Regions from separate parts of the Shouchella oshimensis genome, predicted to be linked through region 2. Evidence: riboswitches for the same ligand, from Rfam matches in the RefSeq annotation. Region 2 holds a riboswitch; the other holds the start of a gene.
The links. Region 2 has a riboswitch for FMN ahead of ribD (bifunctional diaminohydroxyphosphoribosylaminopyrimidine deaminase/5-amino-6-(5-phosphoribosylamino)uracil reductase RibD). Riboswitches for the same ligand answer to the same signal wherever they lie in the genome.
Positions count from the first base shown of each region.

Region 1: linked by a shared signal. The riboswitch ahead of NDM98_RS09255 (DMT family transporter) and the one ahead of ribD (bifunctional diaminohydroxyphosphoribosylaminopyrimidine deaminase/5-amino-6-(5-phosphoribosylamino)uracil reductase RibD) in region 2 are both predicted to bind FMN.

Region 1 is NZ_JAMQJY010000001.1:1,712,649-1,717,081, forward strand. It holds partial or broken gene uvrB (excinuclease ABC subunit UvrB) at 1-899, opposite strand, end outside; FMN riboswitch at 1,138-1,284, shown strand; gene NDM98_RS09255 (DMT family transporter) at 1,467-2,429, shown strand; gene NDM98_RS09260 ((S)-ureidoglycine--glyoxylate transaminase) at 2,870-4,093, opposite strand; gene NDM98_RS09265 (M20 family metallo-hydrolase) at 4,106-4,433, opposite strand, start outside.
Region 2 is NZ_JAMQJY010000001.1:192,399-196,831, forward strand. It holds gene NDM98_RS01155 (hypothetical protein) at 38-202, shown strand; gene NDM98_RS01160 (hypothetical protein) at 588-1,376, opposite strand; gene NDM98_RS01165 (sigma-70 family RNA polymerase sigma factor) at 1,366-1,893, opposite strand; gene NDM98_RS24500 (IS3 family transposase) at 2,048-2,209, opposite strand; FMN riboswitch at 2,432-2,583, shown strand; partial or broken gene ribD (bifunctional diaminohydroxyphosphoribosylaminopyrimidine deaminase/5-amino-6-(5-phosphoribosylamino)uracil reductase RibD) at 2,756-3,842, shown strand; gene ribE (riboflavin synthase) at 3,844-4,433, shown strand, end outside.

The DNA.
Region 1 (4,433 bases), 1.5 Mb from region 2:
CCCCCATCATCTCAAGATCATAACGAGTTCGTTGCTCTAAACGCTGTGCTTCAAGCAATTTACCCTCCTCATGCATCTTCTCAAGCTGTACTTCCAATTCTGCTTCAATATTTTTCATCGCACGTTTTAATTTTTCTTCACGTGTCACAAAGTGAGAGGCTTGGAAAAATCGCCACATGTTTGCGTTCACCTCTTACCTCACCAGTTAGAGAATCCACCTCAGTGATCCGTTCAATCTCATCACCAAACAGTTCTACGCGAATACACTGTTCATCACGGGAAGCAGGGAAAATTTCCACTACATCTCCTCGTACTCGAAATGTTCCGCGAGTAAAATTAATATCATTACGATCATATTGAATATCTACCAGTTTTCGCAGGAGCTCATTGCGATCAAGCTCCATTCCAACTCGTAAAGATAGAACAAGATCCCGATACTCTGTTGGAGAACCTAAACCATATATACACGAAACACTCGCCACAATAATGACATCATTACGTTCAAATAACGAACTTGTTGCCGAGTGTCTTAATTTATCAATTTCATCATTAATACTGGCATCTTTCTCTATAAACGTATCAGAGCTCGGAACATATGCTTCCGGCTGATAATAATCGTAGTAACTAACAAAATATTCAACCGCATTATTCGGAAAATATTCCTTAAACTCACTATATAACTGTCCAGCGAGTGTTTTATTATGAGCCATAATTAATGTAGGTTTATTGACCTGCTTGATGACATTAGACATTGTAAACGTCTTACCTGTACCTGTTGCACCAAGTAGTGTTTGAAATTTTTCACCTTTATTTAGCTCTTCAACAATCTTGCGTATGGCCTCGGGCTGATCACCCTGAGGTTCATAATCAGAAACAAGTTCAAATTCTCTCTGCTCCACAAGTCAACCTCCTAATCGAACGTATGATCACATAAAATAAGTATATCATAATTATATAGAATAAACACAGAAAACACGAACGTTCGTACCCCATTATTGTAGCCAATGTTATCCACCCACATACACTTATTAATCCTCTATACCCATTTCAACGAATGATAAAAATGGGAAAACTTTTTACTGGACGAATTCTGATTAAAGAGCTATGATATGTGATATTAGAAATTCAAAAAAGAATATGGATCTTCGGGGCAGGTGTAATTCCTGACCGGCGGTAAAGTTTTTTTATGAAAACAAAGCCCGCGACTCCAAGCTGCTTGCAGTTTGGACTGATCTGGTGTAACTCCAGAGCCGACGGTTAAAGTCCGGATGGGAGAAGATATAAAGAGATAGTTTGCCTTTATTTAGGTGAATCTATTTTAAGGATGCATGTTTGTGTATGCTTTTTCTGACCTCAAATTCCGATTGTCGAGTACATCTATCGGGTTAATCAGAACAAGCGAACTCCATGTGTCTTTTTTATTTCTTACGAACGATGCCGTATTCAAACTAAAAGGGGTTTGAATAATGGAACAAACAGGTCTTAAATCAAAAAATACATTTTGGCTGATTGTAATAGGTGCAGCGTTTTGGGGTGTGAATCCTCTATTTCGTGTCATGTTACTCGATACGTTAACGTCCGCTCAAATTGTTTTCATTGAGCATGTACTCTTAGCGTTCATTACGATTCCTATACTATGGATAAATCGCCATGAACTAAAAGGCTTAAAAAAGAGTCATATTGGAGCCTTACTATTTATCTCGTGGGGTGGTTCCGCACTTGCCACATTACTTTTTACAGCTGGATTAACATATGGAAATATTAATGCCGTACTTTTACTTCAAAAAATGCAGCCACTATTTGCGATTATTTTAGCTCGCATTTTATTGAAAGAAATGTTCCCAAGACATTTTTCGATTCTTGTTGTTGTTGCATTAATTGGAACCTATTTCTTAACATTTGGTTTCTCTTTACCAATTGGACATCTTGATGAAGTCATTCAAATGGGAAGTATCCTCTCACTTGCCGCAGCTGCACTTTGGGGTGGATCAACAGTGATGGGTCGATTGCTATTAAAACAAATGAAATTTGAAACCGTCACTTCACTTCGGTTTGTATTAGCCATTCCATTTATCACACTCATTATGCTTGTTCAAAATGCAGCGTGGACACTGCCAAACGATTCAACGGCCATGACTTTAATTGGTGTGAACCTTTTATTATCAGCACTACTACCAGGATTATTCAGCATGCTTCTATATTACAAAGGCTTAACCAATACAAAAGCTTCAGTTGCAACACTTGCCGAATTAAGTTTTCCAATGACCGGTATGCTCGTTAACTGGCTTGTCTTTCAAGAAAGCGTGACAACTGCTCAATTTACAGGATTTGTTCTAATTTGGGTTGTGTTGTTTACCATTTCAAAGCAAAGAGAGATTATTGCACCCATTTCAAAGGAACAAGCTCCCATATTGTCTAAGACGTCTTAATGTAATGTTAAGAATTAGGATTTACTAAGAGGAATTTGTAAGGCAGCAAGATGAGGAAGGCGGCATCAAGAGGATTGCCTTCCTAGGCAAGAGGATCAAATACTTTGGCAAGTGACTCGGGCTCATAGCAAGAGAAACTAATACCTAAGTAAGTAAGGTCCTCTCATAGCAAGAACATCGCTCACTTTGGCAAGAACCTCACACTTATAACAAGAACTTCAGTCTTGATCCGAAGCTCATTCTTCTTGTAAATCTCCACTTTTTTTTGCTCCTCCAGCTTTCTTCTTGAATAAAACCCCAATGATTTAATCTGATATAAAAATGTTCATTTTTATTCCTTATTTCTTTAAAAGCAGTTCCGGGGGCTTGATACCCACATCAAAAAGACGAAAGGCCACTACTATCTAGTGTGTCTTTCGTCTTTTTTTGATCCTATGAAACTAGTCTTTATAATAGGTAATTGCCGCTTCTAGTGCTTTTCCTTTATGAATTGGGGCGCCGTGAAAAAGAAGAACGGCTTCAAGTGCACCGAGTACGGCTAAAATATTTTCTCTTCGGCAACTGTAACCCATTGTGCCAATTCGCCAGATCTTTCCGTGAAGTGGTCCAAATGAGCTTGCGATTTCAATACCAAATAGATCTAGGAGCATAGATCTTACAGCATCTGCATCTAGTCCATCTGGGACACGAATACACGTTACTGTTGGCAGCTTAACGGAAGCATCTCCAAATAGTTCTAAACCCATTGCTTCCAGTCCTAATATGAGTGCTTTTTCATGATATTGATGTCGACTAAATCGTTCTTCAAGTCCTTCAGCTAAAACGAGTCGTAATCCTTCTCGTAACGCATACAGCATGGAGGTAGCCTCTGTATGGTGATTCAATCGGCGAGGTCCCCAGTAATCCTGTAGCATGGAGAGATCAAAGTAGTTGCTGCGGATAAATTGGTCATTGGATTGCTTTAATTCTTCCTCTGTTGCAATTCCGCGCTCTACTCTTTTTCGTTCCGTAATTCGTTTTTCAATACGTTCGTTATAGGTTAGCGGCGCCATGCCTGAGGGTACTGATAGGCATTTTTGCGTGCCTGCGATTAATCCATCAATACACCATTCATCCACACGAACATCTACACCTCCAATAGAAGCGACGGCATCCACGATAAATAAGATGTCGTTCTCACGGCAAGCAAGCCCAACCTCTTTAAGTGGTTGCATACGTCCTGTTGAGGTTTCAGCATGAACAAGCGCAACGATATCCGGCTTCACTTGATCTATAGCTTCGATGATCTCTTTTGGGTCAAAAACCTTGCCCCATTCCTGTTCGATTACCTCTACAGTTGCTCCGTATCTTTCACAGATTTCAATAAGCAGATTACCAAAGCGGCCATACACTGGGACAAGTACAACATCTCCCGGTTTTATGACACTGCATAACATCGCTTCAATACCGGAACGTGAGGTTCCATCAACCGGAAATGCCCAGCGATTTTTAGTTTTAAATAAAGCACGTAACATTTCCATTACTTCATTCATGATTCCGGTAAAAGCGGGATCAAATTGACCGACAATTGGAGTGGACATCACTCGTAATACTCTTGGATCAACTTCCACTGGGCCAGGTGTTAAAATCGTTCGCATAGGTGTAGATAAATCTTGATAGGTCACTGCTTCTCCTCCTCACTCATAAGCTAGCGCATATAGTTGACTCTTTAAAAGCTCTACGCCTTTCTCTAATGCAGCTGTGTCCGTCCATTCTTCTGGAGAATGACTAATTCCATTTTTGCTTGGTACAAACAATAATGTTGTTGGACAGGTTGCACCAAAAACTTGTGCGTCATGTCCCGCTCCACTAACCATTTTTTCATAAGACAGACCAAGTGCTTCGGCTTGCTTATAGGCAATCTCCACATGCCTATCACTTAAATGTACTGGTTCAATTTTTAGCCAGCAATCTAGTTGCATCTCCATCTTTTTTTGTTTGGCTGTTTGCATAAATTGATCGACA
Region 2 (4,433 bases):
ATTCTAATTTCAATCTATAAAATAGGGGCGTGATTAGATGAATGAAAAGCAGCGAGAAGAACACTTGGTAAAAAAACTAAAAGAATACAATAAACTATTTAAAGAGGTTAATCCAAACCCAAAGACACTCGTGGCTAACAAACGTGGAAACCTTGTGTTGGATCTAAATGACCCTTCTGATCGTCGTTGGTATGAAGGATAAGTTATAGGCGGTTTTGAATCGAGTATTATAATGAGCTTCTTGTGGAATCTGGGGAAACTCGACCTGTAATGTTGGTCACGAAGCAAGATGAACAATGCAAAGTCGCACAGATCAGAGACATTTCAATCTCTAATCATAGAAGCGGGTTTGAAATGAAGGATTGGCAAGAAGTTGGTCTTTGAAAGGCATATTTTGTGAATTGTCACCAAAAGATGCCCGAAGTCAGAGAATATTAATCTAATAGCTGTTTGTTCTTTACCACCAGTGGCTCTCGACTCCGCGCTTACTGAATTGATCGTCTGCAAATCGTGGTTCAAAACCCCGAACTACTGGTGCATTTCGTCCGTAAAACTTAGACCGAGAATTAAAGGATAAGGGCTAAGCCCTACTCATCTTGAATATCATCAATGTCGATTGGGGTATTATCTATTTTATGATAATTCCCACTAAATTCTATCATCTCTTTAAGATGATTAATGTCAATGGGGGTACTCGTTACATCATAATAGTTTCCATTCCATTGTAGTATGCGGTTTTCGTACAAATTGAGCATAATCGGTGTGTTTCTATTGCTCTTATAAAATGTAATCAGAACTCCATTTTCGTTCGATACATCATCATCCCATTCAGAATCATGCATTTTTTTAATCGTGTACTGACTTAAAAAATCAATTAATTCATTTGCATCAGTAACATCATTTAATTCATATGCTTCTTCAGATGTTATATCAATTATCATCGATTCAAAATTCGTTGAATTGTAATTGAACAAACTGTCTAATGATTTCTCTTTATTCTCATTTATCATTTTTACTGAAAAAAGAACAATAGGAATTAGGATTAATAACGTACTGAAAATGATAAAGCTCTTTTGATCCCGAAGTACCTTAAATAATAGATAACTTGAAAGCTTTTCAGATAGGAATGCTGCTAATGGGATAATTCCTAAAAGATAAATGGAAATAGTAGTCAACGTGCTTAGGAGTCCAGTTTTCCAAGGGATATAATAATAATAGATAGCTCCATATAGATAAGTATTAATAACTAAGAAAATCACTAAAAAAGTGTAAAATAGAAACTTTCCTTTAGCTTGGTTAATTCCAATTCCACTTCTTTCACTTAATTCTTTGGGGACTTTAATTTTATTTATTTCATCTTTTATATTATTGCTCATTAAAACCACCTCTTTCTATGTTCTTTCTAAGTTTTTCTAAAGCACGATAGAGGATCGTTTTTACAGTCCCTAAAGATAAATCAAGTACATGTGAAATTTCTTTTAGAGTTAAGTCTTCATAAAATCTTAAGATAACAACACTTTTCTCAGACTCATTCAGATGATCTATTAAATCCTTCACTGTAATTTCTAAGTCTATATCTTCGTTAACATCGATAGGTATGTAATCTTTAATATTATCTTCGAATTGTACCTCCATGTTTTTCTTTCTAAGTAAGTCTATAGAAGAGTTTATTGCTATTCTAAGTAGCCAAGTTTTGAAATATCTAGGCTCTTTTAAGCTTGAAACTTTTTTAAATGAACGGCATGCCGTCTCTTGAACGACTTCAAGGGCATCATCTTCATTTTTCATATATATAAAGGCCATTTTATATATATCTACCTCATGTGCTTGAAATAATTCCAAAAAAGCTTTTGAATTACCTCTTTGAGCTTTTTTGATTAGTTTCAATTCCAAAATCTATACACCCCCCGCATTATCTATAAATTAGACGTAACAATAAGCCATTTGGCTTTCATAATTTAAAATAAATTTTAAAATGATCGACTTCACTTTAATTTTTATGAATGATCGACATTAAATTAGTCAGAAAAGATAAGATCTGCAATCTTTAATCCAGAGAAGCTTTGTAACCGAGCGTGCCGTGGCTTCTGATCATATTATACCAGTTTATGTAATCGTCTAGTTTAAGGATTAGTTGGTCTAAACTGATATGGTGCGCGTTGTTCGTATAACAGTGCCTGATTTTCTTTTCGTAGTTTAGTGAATACATTCTCTTCTAGGGTCTGGTAATCTTTCTCATTAAACGAACCAGAATTTTGGCTTTTAAATTTGGCGTAAATATACTTCTAGCGCTCTTCAGTGAGTAAGACAATGAAAAAGAATAAGCCATCATTATTTGATTCGATACGAAAGTGCTTTACTTGCAATTTTTAAAAGCCAGTGATATTATTCTCACAACTTCACTTATATAAGTGATGACAACTTTATACTTTTTTTGCTTCGGGGCCGGGTGAAAATCCCGACCGGCGGTGATGAGACTTTGTGTCTCTTAGTCCGTGACCCGTTATTCATTTTACATGTATAACGGTGGATCTGGTGTAATTCCAGAGCCGACAGTTAAAGTCTGGATGGGAGAAGGAAAAAAGCTACAGGCAGTATACTATCGCAATTTGTGATAGAGCACTGTCTATTCGAGCAGCACATTTTTAATATTAACAGTTAAAAATGTTTATTTGCTGTACGATTGTATGCTTATAAACCCAAACCTTGGAGCACTTGCTTCAAGGTTTTTTTATTGGAAATGGCGGTGTATGTATTGGTGGATCAGGATTTTATGGGACTTGCTTTAACGTTAGCTGAATCGGCGAAGGGTCAAACGTCACCTAATCCAATGGTTGGTGCTGTGGTGGTTAAGCATGGCAGAATTATTGGAATTGGTGCTCATCTTAAGGCTGGTGAGGCACATGCAGAAGTTCATGCACTTAACATGGCAGGTGATGCAGCGCGTCATGCAACGATTTATGTCACGCTTGAGCCATGTAGCCACTATGGGAGGACTCCACCTTGTGCGGAACGGATTATAGCATCTGGAATTAAGCGAGTTGTAGTTGCCGTTGTAGACAGTAATCCTGAGGTTGGTGGCAAGGGAGTAAAGATGCTTCAGGAAGCTTGGAATCGAAGTAGAGGTTGGTATTTGTGAAGAGCAAGCGAAAGAATTAAATTGTGCTTTTTTTCATTATATAAATAAGCGTCAACCTTATGTGACACTTAAAGCGGCATCATCATTGGATGGGAAAACAGCTACGGTTGCAGGGCAGAGTAAGTGGATTACCGGCGATGCGGCGAGAGCTGATGGGCATCTGCTGCGCCACGTAAATGACGCTATTTTAGTTGGTGTTGGAACAGTATTGGCTGATAATCCCTCCTTAACGACTCGATTACCAAATGGTGCAGGTCGTCATCCATTGCGAGTGATCCTGGATTCACAATTACGCACTCCAACAGATGCACAAATTGTGACAGATCAGATGGCTGATACACTAATCTTCACCTTGAAATCGGCTTCTGTTGAACATGAAAACCACTTGAAAAAATCAGGCGTAACCATTATCAGACTGGATAGAATAGATATTCAAAGTGTGCTAAATGAACTTGGTTCACGTGAAATTCAAACCCTACTTGTTGAGGGTGGTGCCGAAGTTCATGGTAGTTTTGTCAAAGAGAAAAGTGTGAATGAAGTGGTGCAATATATAGCCCCTAAACTAATAGGTGGTAGATCCGCCTCACCTGTAGTAGGTGGAGAAGGTATTGCGCAAATAAATGAAGTTTTACAGCTTTCAATTAAGTCGGTCACTCAGCTAGGAGAAGACGTTCGTATTATTTCTAAAGTAAGGAGAGATTAAGATGTTTACTGGAATTATTGAAGAAGTTGGTACGATAAAACAAATTAAAGAGTCTGGTGAAGCAGTTGAGATGACCATTGCTGCGTCAACGGTTTTGACCGATGTTCATGAGGGTGACAGTATTGCGGTTAATGGCGTTTGTCTTACCGTTACGTCTTTTACAGACATTGAATTTGTGGTTGACCTAATGCCAGAAACAGTAAGAGCGTCGAGCCTTCAGTCACTGAATACCAACTCAAAAGTTAATTTAGAGAGAGCGATGCATGCCCAGGGTCGATTTGGAGGCCATTTTGTTTCTGGTCACGTTGACGGACTAGGGACCATCGTTCGCAAAACCCCGGAACAAAATGCAATTTATTATACGATCCAAGTATCAAAGGAATTACGACGCTACATGATCAACAAAGGTTCTGTGACTGTTGATGGAACAAGCCTGACTATTTTTGGTGTAGATGATTCTTCCTTTACGATTTCTATTATTCCACATACAGTCGATCAGACCATTATTGGCGATAAACAGGTTGGAGATATCGTTAATATAGAATGTGACCTTGTTGGAAAATATATTGAACAATTTATTCAGAATCCGCG